Regions from separate parts of the Leuconostoc citreum genome, predicted to be linked through region 3. Evidence: riboswitches for the same ligand, from Rfam matches in the RefSeq annotation. Region 3 holds a riboswitch; each other region holds the start of a gene.
The links. A riboswitch is a leader RNA that binds a small molecule or an ion and turns the genes downstream of it on or off. The one in region 3 is predicted to bind thiamine pyrophosphate.

Region 1 (3,287 bases), 490 kb from region 3:
GTTTTTCCGGCAATCACTTGTGCCACATAACGTCCTTCATAGTTACCCGTTGGGACAAGTTTTGGTACTGGTGAGCCGCCAACATCCCCGACAGCATAAACATGGGAATTACTGGTACGTAAGTGCTCATCAACAGGCAAATCGGCCACCTGACAAGCCACACCAGCTGCGGCCAAATTCATCTGATCAAAATTGCCAATACGTCCAGCCGTAACAAACACACGGTCTGTTTCAAATGTTGTTCCGTTGGTTAGTTTAACGACCAAGCGACCAGTTAAAGTCTTATCAATGCGGCACACAGTAGCATTAAAATACCATTCAATCCCTGTTTCCTGCATCTCTGTCATCAATTGTTGTACCAATATCTGATCAAATGCCCGCAAAGCAGTTTGCCCCTCAGTAACAATACGCGTGTGTGCACCAACCGTATTCGTAATTGTTGCAAATTCAACGCCCACAAAACCAGCCCCAATAAATGTCACGTCTTCTGGCATATTTGGCATGTTCAAAAAATCTTCTGAATTTTGTGTATAGCCTGATCCCGGAAAATTTAATGTCTGCGGTCGCTGACCCGTTGCAATAACCCAATCACTTGCTCTAATTGTATCCTTAGAATCTCCGACACGAACAGTATCTTCATTGATAAAGCTGGCATGACCATAAAAGCGCGCAATACCTGCTTGATCCAAACCACGAATTTTACGCGGTTGCACAGCATCAACATAACGCTGTTTGTGAGCCATTAAATCAGACCAATTAATTTGTGAATAGCCATGCAAACCTCGCGTTTGTAAGGCTTTTTGTCTTTTAATATTCTCAACTGCTGCAAGCAAAATTTTCTTAGGATCACAGCCGTAATTTGGGCAGGTTCCACCCCATAAGTATTGCTCTAAAATGACCACTTTTTTACCCAAAGCTTTTGCGGCAAAAGCGGCTGCAAGTCCTGCTGGACCAGCGCCAATAACACCAACTTCATACTGATATTCAACCATCATTTACCTCGTTACTTATATTATATCAGGCAATGTCAAGTCAATATACTGGTCGTTTTCATGAAAATAATTGCATATCTACACAATTTATGTTAAGTTTAACGTGTAGTTTTATATTTAACAATCTGGGGTGCCATTTGGCTGAGAAACACCCATTGAACCTGCTCTGGTTAGCACCAGCGAAGGGAGCATTGCGCTTTAGTGTGTATTTTAGCAAACGCATGGCTCATCTAATTGCCAGGCGTTTTTTATTTGCTAAAATTCAAGCATCAGCACACAATAACTGCACTTTGCCAGACATAAAATAGAAACTACAAAAAATTTTATGGAGGCATAACAATTATGCAAACTGTTTCAGAATCTAAACAACACCATTGGGCGCTACGCGATGTCTTACTGCTCGCTTTTGTTGCGGTGTTTATTGGCTTTATCTTTTGGGTCCTCGGCCCTGTTTATAATATACTAGCAGCTGCTTTGACACCCATGGGATTAGCCCCATTTGCTAACGATTTATTAATCGGGGGTTGGATGATGGCCGCGCCACTAGCCAGCATATTAATTCGTCAGGCTGGCGCTGGTGTATTAGGCGAGCTCTTTGCCTCAGCAGTCGAAATGTTGCTTGGTGGTCAATGGGGGGTTGCAACATTGCTCTCAGGCTTGGTTCAAGGTGTGGGTAGTGAAGCCGGATTTGCCGCTTTAGCTTATAAAGATTGGCATTGGCGAGGTATTTTCGCCTCAGCAATTACTGGTACAATTATCACTTTTATTTGGTCATTATTCCGTGATGGCTATGCTTCATATCATGTTGGTTTGTTGGTGGCCCTATTTATTACACGGTTCATTTCATTGTTTTTCTTTGGCGGTGTACTAGTTGTTGCTATTCAAAAATTAATTGAAAAATCAGGTGTCTTGCATCGTGGCTAATCTGGTTGTCAAACAGGTCAGTTTTGCTTATCAAGACACCACCGTACTCGAAAACGTCTCGATGACGTTGCGACCTGGTAGTCTCAATTTGCTAGTTGGACCTAGTGGTAGCGGCAAATCAACACTACTTAAATTAATTGCTGGTCTTTATCCAACATTTAGTGGTGGTAAACTGACAGGAGAACTAACACTTGACAACTATGCGATTCATGATATCGTCCCTTATCAACGCGTTGACCATATTGGTTATCTTTTCCAAAACCCAACCCGCCAGTTCGTGATGAAAACACCATTTGAAGAATTGCGTTTCAGTCTGGAAAATTTACAGCGTTCTCCTCAAATAATACCTAATCTTATTACGCAATCACTTGCACGTGTCGGTATGAAAGAATTTATCACGCATGACCTCATGACATTATCTGGTGGTGAAAAACAAAAGGTAGCCTTAGCAGCTATCTTAGCAGCAGACAGCGATTATCTATTACTCGATGAACCCTTTGCTAATGTAGACCCTCAATCACGGTTACAGCTCATTCATTTAATTAAGGATTATCAAAAACAAGGTAAAACCATTCTGATTGCTGATCATGATTGGAGTGGTTATGCTGATGTCATTGACGATATTTTTGTGATGTCTGATGGCCAACTCCATGTAGCAAATGCCGAAGAAAGCCATCATATTTTATCGCAGTTACCTATTGCCCCTGAAATTCATACAAAATTACCGGCAGCCCAGCCTGGTGATTTAGATCTCAAACAAGTCTCCCTATCAAATGGTGACAGACTACTACTAAATGAGACAAGTTTGTCTTTTCCTACAGCTAAACGCACCCTGATTACTGGACCAAATGGTGTAGGTAAATCGACTCTTTTTTCCGCGTTAGTCAAACTTTACCCTTATGGTGGTAAAATCAGCTACCAAGGCCAAGACATTGCTAAACGCCGTATTGCACAGCATGTACGTCAGGTTGCCCTGATCTTTCAAAATGCTGAACAACAATTTATTGCAATGACAATGGCAGAAGAACTCAAACAAGCGCAAGCTACCAGTCATTTCGCCAAACAATGGTCAGATGATGTCATTACTTCCACCTTGCAACGCTTAAATCTCAAACATGTTCGCGACCATATTGTTTATCAACTATCTGGTGGACAACAAAAAAAGCTGCAAGTTTTGTTGATGCTAATTACAGGTACCCCAGTGTTATTATTTGACGAACCGCTGGCCGGACTAGATGCTGAATCACAAAAACAACTATTAGACTTAATTGCCGAAGTAACCGATAAACAATCACAGACTGTTATCATGATTAGTCATCAACTGCATGCTGTAACGGATTGGTTTGACTATCATCTCGAATTCGAGCAACA
Region 2 (3,287 bases), 750 kb from region 3:
CAAAGGCATCAACAGTGTTTTCACTGCTGAAACAGCCTCATCAGTTAATAGCTGTGCGCCACCTTTAGCAACCATAACAGGGTCTAAAATTAACGGCCCAAAGTTAAATTTAGTCATTGCTTTTGCCACCGTTTCAACCGTGGCCGTATCGCCTAACATGCCCGTTTTCACCGCACGAATTTTCAAATCATCAGCAACAGCTGACAATTGTGCCATAATCATATCTGGTGTAATCATTTGGACTTTTTGAACACCACAAGTATTTTGTGCCGTCACCGACACCACAATATTTGCCCCATAAACACCTTGAGCTGAAAATGTATTTAAGTCTGCCGTCATACCTGCGCCACCACTTGAATCTGTGCCAGCTATTGTCATAGCCTGCGGTGTATCATTCATATTTTTTCACCTCCTTTGCAATAAATGTTTCAAGCTTGCTTTCTGATAATAAGTATAATTCATCTAATACCTGATTAGCAAAGTAACCAGGTGTGGTTACTTTGTGGCTTGCTGTTAAACCAGCTAATTTCATCATAGCCATAGCACGAACAGTGTTGTCCATAGAAATTTCATCACCGTTGAATGCTCCGATTATAGCTGATAATGCATCACCCGTACCAACATTGCTAGCTAGTAATGGTACGTTAACTGGTAGCACACGCGTTGTTTTACCGTCAGAAATAACATCGCTAGGGCCACTCATTGCAATAATTGCGCCGGTTTTATTCGCAGCTAACTGTGCAATCTGCTCTATATTTCCTGATCCAACGGCATCAATACCATGACTGGCAAAATCGATGCCAGCAAACCAGGCAATTTCGGCAGCATTACCACGAATAATATCAACTTTACTATTTGTGAGCAACTCTTGAACAGGAACGCTTCTAGACGGTATACCTACCGCAACAGGATCCAAAACCACTACTGTCTTTGTTTGATTGGCAATTTGTATCAGCTTTACTGTCTCAAGCAGCTCTGCTCGTCGCCAGGTACCAGTATTAACTACCACGGCATCACTGACAGCAACGAGATCCGAAAACTCTGCCACTTCTCGTGCCATAATTGGCGAGCCACCAATAACATTAACAGCATTTGCAACAAACTGCGGTGTCACATAGTTAGCATAATTAAATACTAAAGGTGTTGTTTCTTTTAATGTTGATAACTTCATATTTTTAATTCTCCAATCAATTGCGACAAAATTTTTGTGCCCGCCACAGCTTTTAAAAACAAATAAGCTAGTATGGCACCAAAAACCGATGCTGGCAGAAAAAACGGTATATAAAAATAAAAATGTGGTACTTTAACATGATAAAGCCAAGTCATTATTGGCGCGGAAACAATAGCTGAAATAATGCCTGTTCCAACGATTTCACCCAGAACCGCGGCTAGGTAGTTGTCCGTTAGACGATATAATAGACCAGCTAGCGCTGCACCAAAAACCGCGCCTGTAATAGCTAAAATTGGGCGTCCTTCTAATACCATCCGCAAGCCACCTGTTAAAAAGGCAACACCAATTGCATACCAGGGTCCTAATAGTACAGCTGTAATAACGTTAAAAAAATGTTGAAAAGGGGCCATATTAGGTAATACAACAATACTAGACGTTGCAAACGATAGTGCGGTTAACACACCAGCTATGCTGATTTGACGTAATGTTTTATGGCTACCCGATTTTACTGTTATCTCCAAAACATACTCCTTTTACCTATTAGCATGCCACCATATGAGCAATCAAAAAGCCGCTACTTATTTACGCTGGAAATAAGTAACGGCTACCAAAAAAACGTGCTTTATTAGTACCATTAGTGTATCTCCCTTCGCGCGCATGACCACGATCAGGTTCAATGGGTATTTCTCAGCCAATAAAGGCACCCCAGATAGGTTTATTTAGTTTATGGCATAATTGTAACCTAGCTTAACACGATATGCAAGATTCAATTTAAGGCTTACCATGTTTTATCATCAAAATCACGCATTTGCTGCGTCAATGATAATTGTGATTCAGAGGTCACCCGACTATAACTTGTAGTATATGGGTTTTTCATTAAGTGTTTCATTTGTGCAAATAAATCACTGGCTAAAAAATCAGCTAGTGCATCGTGATCCGGCCAAAAAGTCCATAGCATGAAGTCAGCTTTACCATTACTATTTTGCGCTAAAATTGCGTGGTTCGGCACGAGTTGCTTGATTAATTCATCGTTATGTTCTTTGCTTTGAAAAGCAATTTGATGTACCACATCGCCAACTATGGGCGACTTAACGATGCGACTATCAAAAGACATTGGTCTCTGAAATTTCGCAACCAAGTCAGGAGCGTCCAACAACAAGACGTTTGTTCCAGCTAGTTGTGACTCTTTACCCAAATAAAAAAAGTTGTCTGCATGTTGCGCTTGCATTGCAAGTAATGTTGCAGGTTCTTGTTCCGGTGTTAAAATTAAATTGATTTTCATAAGAATGGCTCCTTTAACGCATTCACGACATTTGATGATAAACGTGCTTGATGAGATAAAATAAAGTGTTGTACACCAGAAAAAGTTGTCAAATCAACCTCAGGTTTAATAACATGGGCAGCAGCAAGCTTTTTCGCAAAGGTTATATCAGCCTGCGTCATCATACTAACGCCCCATGAATCATTTAATAAAAGTGACTCCCATTGATTTGTCAATATTGCCTCGGCGCGTCTGAAACGACTGTCTTTATCAATAAAGCTACGTAAATCCATCGGCTCTAATTTTTTATCCATATGTTCGCTTAAAATTTTCCTCACCTCCTATGCCAAATCAATTGGTATCATTTTTCCAAATGGTTGCTTAATACTTAAGCGCTTTCCACGAGGTAATAGCCAATATACTTGATGAAAATTTGTTGATAAAGCAGTGTGCTCACCATCACCATCGGTTAAAATAACGATAACGGTCCGCATTGGCTCATAGTGTTTTGCTACAAGCATATCAAAGATACATTGAAATGATGTACCCCCACCTGCATGTCTGACCCATTGTTTAATACGCTTAACAACATGCACTGTTGTATCAAAAGAAAATATTTGTATATTTGCATCGAACTGCTTCGTAATCTGTGCCACTTGCGCCAACATCATACTCACTTGGTGATTAGATATCGAAGCAGAATTATCAACAAAAATTATCAATTGTAATGCATAAGTACTGAGTTCTCCTGGCAAATCTAAACGATAGGCTTGACGTCGGTTAAATCGTGCACGTGTTGTTTTACGGCGATTAGGTATAGCACTTAATCCTGCACGTAAAATCGCTCGCCAATGA
Region 3 (3,287 bases):
TGCGATAGCGCCACCCCACAGAAAATCGTGACTTAAAGTTTTCAAAATAAACCTCTTTTCTACAATAACTACTAGGAATGTTTTCTTGTAAGCGCTTACATTTATACCTATATATTATCATGTCAGTCATTTATATGTCAATCTATTCCCGTGTTGTTAACCCATGATACTAACCAAATTTAATCAATGCAATGCTAGCAACCATTAAGGCAATGCCAATAATTTGTACACGTGTAACATTTTGTTTTAACGATTGCCACCAGCCGAACTGAGCGACAACTATCGACCCAATGATTGAGCCACTTAAACTGAGCGTAACTGTCATACCAGCGCCCAATTTTGGTACAAGAAAAGCGGTTGAAAAAACAAATAAGGCACCTAAAATCCCACCTGTAAATAACCACACTGGTTGTTTAGTTATTCGCACTGTTTTTGGCCATAAACGCCTTTCTTTCAATAATACAACAATTAAAATGACCACTGTCCCAGAAAAGAAAGAAATCACAGCACTACCCACTACTGAGTGTAATAAATAGCCTAATCGCCCATTAATCGCTTGTTGTATGGCAGAAAATGCACCAACCAGAATGGCCCACATACGCCAGATATTTATATTAGTATCAGCACCCAATTGCTTTTTCTCGCGTTTTACCTCAAAACGATTAGCAAGAACAACAGCCACATAAATACCACCTAGTAACAAGAGAATACCAATAACCTTAGTTACCGTCAGTGTCCCAATTGGCATATTAAACAAGCCAAAAGTATCGATCACTACACCCATGATAACCTGACCAATAATCGGCAAGATAATGGTTTGAATGGCACCTAATTTCGGAAACATTAAAATATTTGACGTTAAAAAGATAACGCCCAATAAGCCACCAAACCATATCCACCATGGATTATTGGAGGCCACATTTATCAGGTTAACTTGTTGTTGTCCACTAACAAAATAAATAAGTATCAAAAAAAATGTTCCCACTGTAAAAGAAAGCAAGCTAGAACGCAAAGGTGATTTTAAAACAAAACCCAGTTTTGCGTTGATAGGACTTTGATTAGCTAATAAAAAACCTGCAAATAACCCAATAAAATACAACATAACCTACTACTCCCAAATATTCTCATGACTACTATAAAGTTAATTTATAAGTAGTCAGTATACGCGCCTTATACGATAAAGTAAATCCACAGCCAAGTAGTAATCATATCTCATTGTCCATTATCATATCTTATGCTAAAATGTCGAAGTACAGACAACGCAATTAACGTGTAATCTGGGGTGCCTTATTGGCTGAGAGATATACCCATATAACCTGATCTAGTTCATTCTAGCGTAGGAAGATTACGAAGCAATCAATAATTTTGTGTCATCATGCTTCAATATTTTGATGTGGGATTTCAATGTCGCTTATGGGAGGACTTCATTTAACATGTTCTATTGCACCATTTCAATGCATAGAACCCAAGGAGAAGTATGATGGTACAAATTAACGCAAGCATAGCTGTTCAAGTATTACCGATGACATCCGATAAATCCGATGTCATCCGTATAGTCGATCACGTTATTGATTATATTAATGACACACGCATTGCTTATCAGGTTGGCGCTTTCGAAACCACACTTGAAGGCGATTATGACCAACTGATGACTATTTTAAAGGCCTTACCACTTGTTGCGGCAGAAATAACCGATATTCCTGTTATGATTTACAGTAAAATTAATATGTCACCACATGGCAATGTATTAACAATTGCTGAAAAAACAGATAAGTATCGCTAACAAACATTAATAAAAAAAGCACACCGCAGAATAGGTGTGCTTTTTATTCGCTTTCAACCTTATCTAGGGCTGCTTGCGCTAAAAGATTCAAGTAGTTAAATGGTCTATCAAACCAAGGCTGGAATAGCATATCCACGAATGCTAAATCGGTCAATGTCATGCGATTTTGAATGGCAATTGAAGCAGCATTGGCAGACTGTGCAATGTCATATTTACTTTGCAATTGTACACCTAAAATACGGTGTGTTTGACGTTCCCATGTAATACTCATCAAAACTGGCTCCGTTGATGACATGAATTCTGGTCGGAAGTTATCTGTCATCGTGATGCTATCCGCATCGATTCCTAGTTCTTGCGCGTGGGCTGCAGTCAAGCCAGATGAAGCCATATTTAAATCATATAACTTTAGTCCGGATGTTGATTGCGTTCCCATATATTTAACTTTCGGTGACATAAGATTGTAGCCAATTAATGTTCCCTGACGTACTGCATTTGTCGCTAAGGGGATGTACGCATTCTCTCCTGTTGGATTATAATGCACCGCGACTGAATCACCAGCAGCAAAGACATCTGGATTACTTGTTTGCATGTAATCATTGACTAATAGCGCGCCATTGCCAGTCATACCTAGTTGTCCCGCAAACAATCCAGTATTTGGTTTGAAGCCAACCGACATCACAACTAAGTCAGCTGAAAAATTCCCGTCATTTGTTTTGACAATAACCGCATCATCTTGACTTTCAAAACTTTCAACCATTTTACCGGTTGCCACAGCCACACCATGAGATTGAAATAATTCAGCGACATTTTCAGTAAATTCGTGATCAAAATACCGGTTTAACACCGTTGGCTGGTTATCAATCAACGTCACTTCACGCCCCTTGACATTGAAAGCTTCGACTAATTCTGTGCCAATATAACCTCCGCCAATGATAACCACTCGCTTAATACGATCATCATTAGCATAATTAATTAAGGCTTTCGCATGCGTATAGTTTTTAGACAATACAATACGTTGATCTTCTATCCCAGCAATTGGCGGTATAATTGGCCAAGATCCAGTTGTCGCAACTAATTTATCATAACTTTCAACTGATGATACGCCTGTCACCAAGTTAGTGACTGATACTGTTTTATTAATGGTATCAACAGCAGTTACTTCATGGTTCATGTGAATATTAGCACCTGCTTCTTCAAGTATAGCAGGCGAAGAATAGAACAAATCATTGATTTCTTTTACTTCACCTTGTACTGTTAAAGCAATGCCACAAGAAAGAAACGACACATTATCATTTTTCTCATAAACATCAATTTCTACCCCGTTATTATGCTTTAAAATAGATTTTATTGTTGCTGTGCCTGCGTGTGTCGAACCAATAATAATGACTTTCATATACTACCTCCAAAAGATTACCAACTAATTTTATATATCTATTGTATAATCAAATGAATAACAAAAAATTGACTCATGTCAAGAAAGAGTGAAATATGTCACATTCTGAAT

Region 1: it holds a riboswitch for thiamine pyrophosphate, as region 3 does, so the genes downstream of both, FGL72_RS00940 (ECF transporter S component) here and FGL72_RS03340 (thiamine-binding protein) in region 3, are expected to answer to the same signal.
Region 2: it holds a riboswitch for thiamine pyrophosphate, as region 3 does, so the genes downstream of both, thiW (energy coupling factor transporter S component ThiW) here and FGL72_RS03340 (thiamine-binding protein) in region 3, are expected to answer to the same signal.

The regions. Positions count from the first base shown of each region.
Region 1 covers NZ_CP042410.1:183,948-187,234, reverse strand. Annotated here, with positions in the region: gene FGL72_RS00945 (dihydrolipoyl dehydrogenase family protein) at 1-992, opposite strand, end outside; TPP riboswitch at 1,109-1,198, shown strand; gene FGL72_RS00940 (ECF transporter S component) at 1,335-1,916, shown strand; gene FGL72_RS00935 (ABC transporter ATP-binding protein) at 1,909-3,287, shown strand, end outside.
Region 2 covers NZ_CP042410.1:1,420,575-1,423,861, forward strand. Annotated here, with positions in the region: gene thiD (bifunctional hydroxymethylpyrimidine kinase/phosphomethylpyrimidine kinase) at 1-399, opposite strand, end outside; gene thiM (hydroxyethylthiazole kinase) at 392-1,171, opposite strand; gene thiW (energy coupling factor transporter S component ThiW) at 1,168-1,692, opposite strand; TPP riboswitch at 1,799-1,889, opposite strand; gene FGL72_RS07035 (hypothetical protein) at 1,950-2,453, opposite strand; gene FGL72_RS07040 (hypothetical protein) at 2,450-2,746, opposite strand; gene FGL72_RS07045 (vWA domain-containing protein) at 2,774-3,287, opposite strand, start outside.
Region 3 covers NZ_CP042410.1:673,300-676,586, reverse strand. Annotated here, with positions in the region: gene FGL72_RS03350 (6-phospho-beta-glucosidase) at 1-45, opposite strand, end outside; gene FGL72_RS03345 (DMT family transporter) at 170-1,102, opposite strand; TPP riboswitch at 1,269-1,360, shown strand; gene FGL72_RS03340 (thiamine-binding protein) at 1,490-1,783, shown strand; gene FGL72_RS03335 (FAD-dependent oxidoreductase) at 1,827-3,176, opposite strand; gene FGL72_RS03330 (Crp/Fnr family transcriptional regulator) at 3,272-3,287, shown strand, end outside.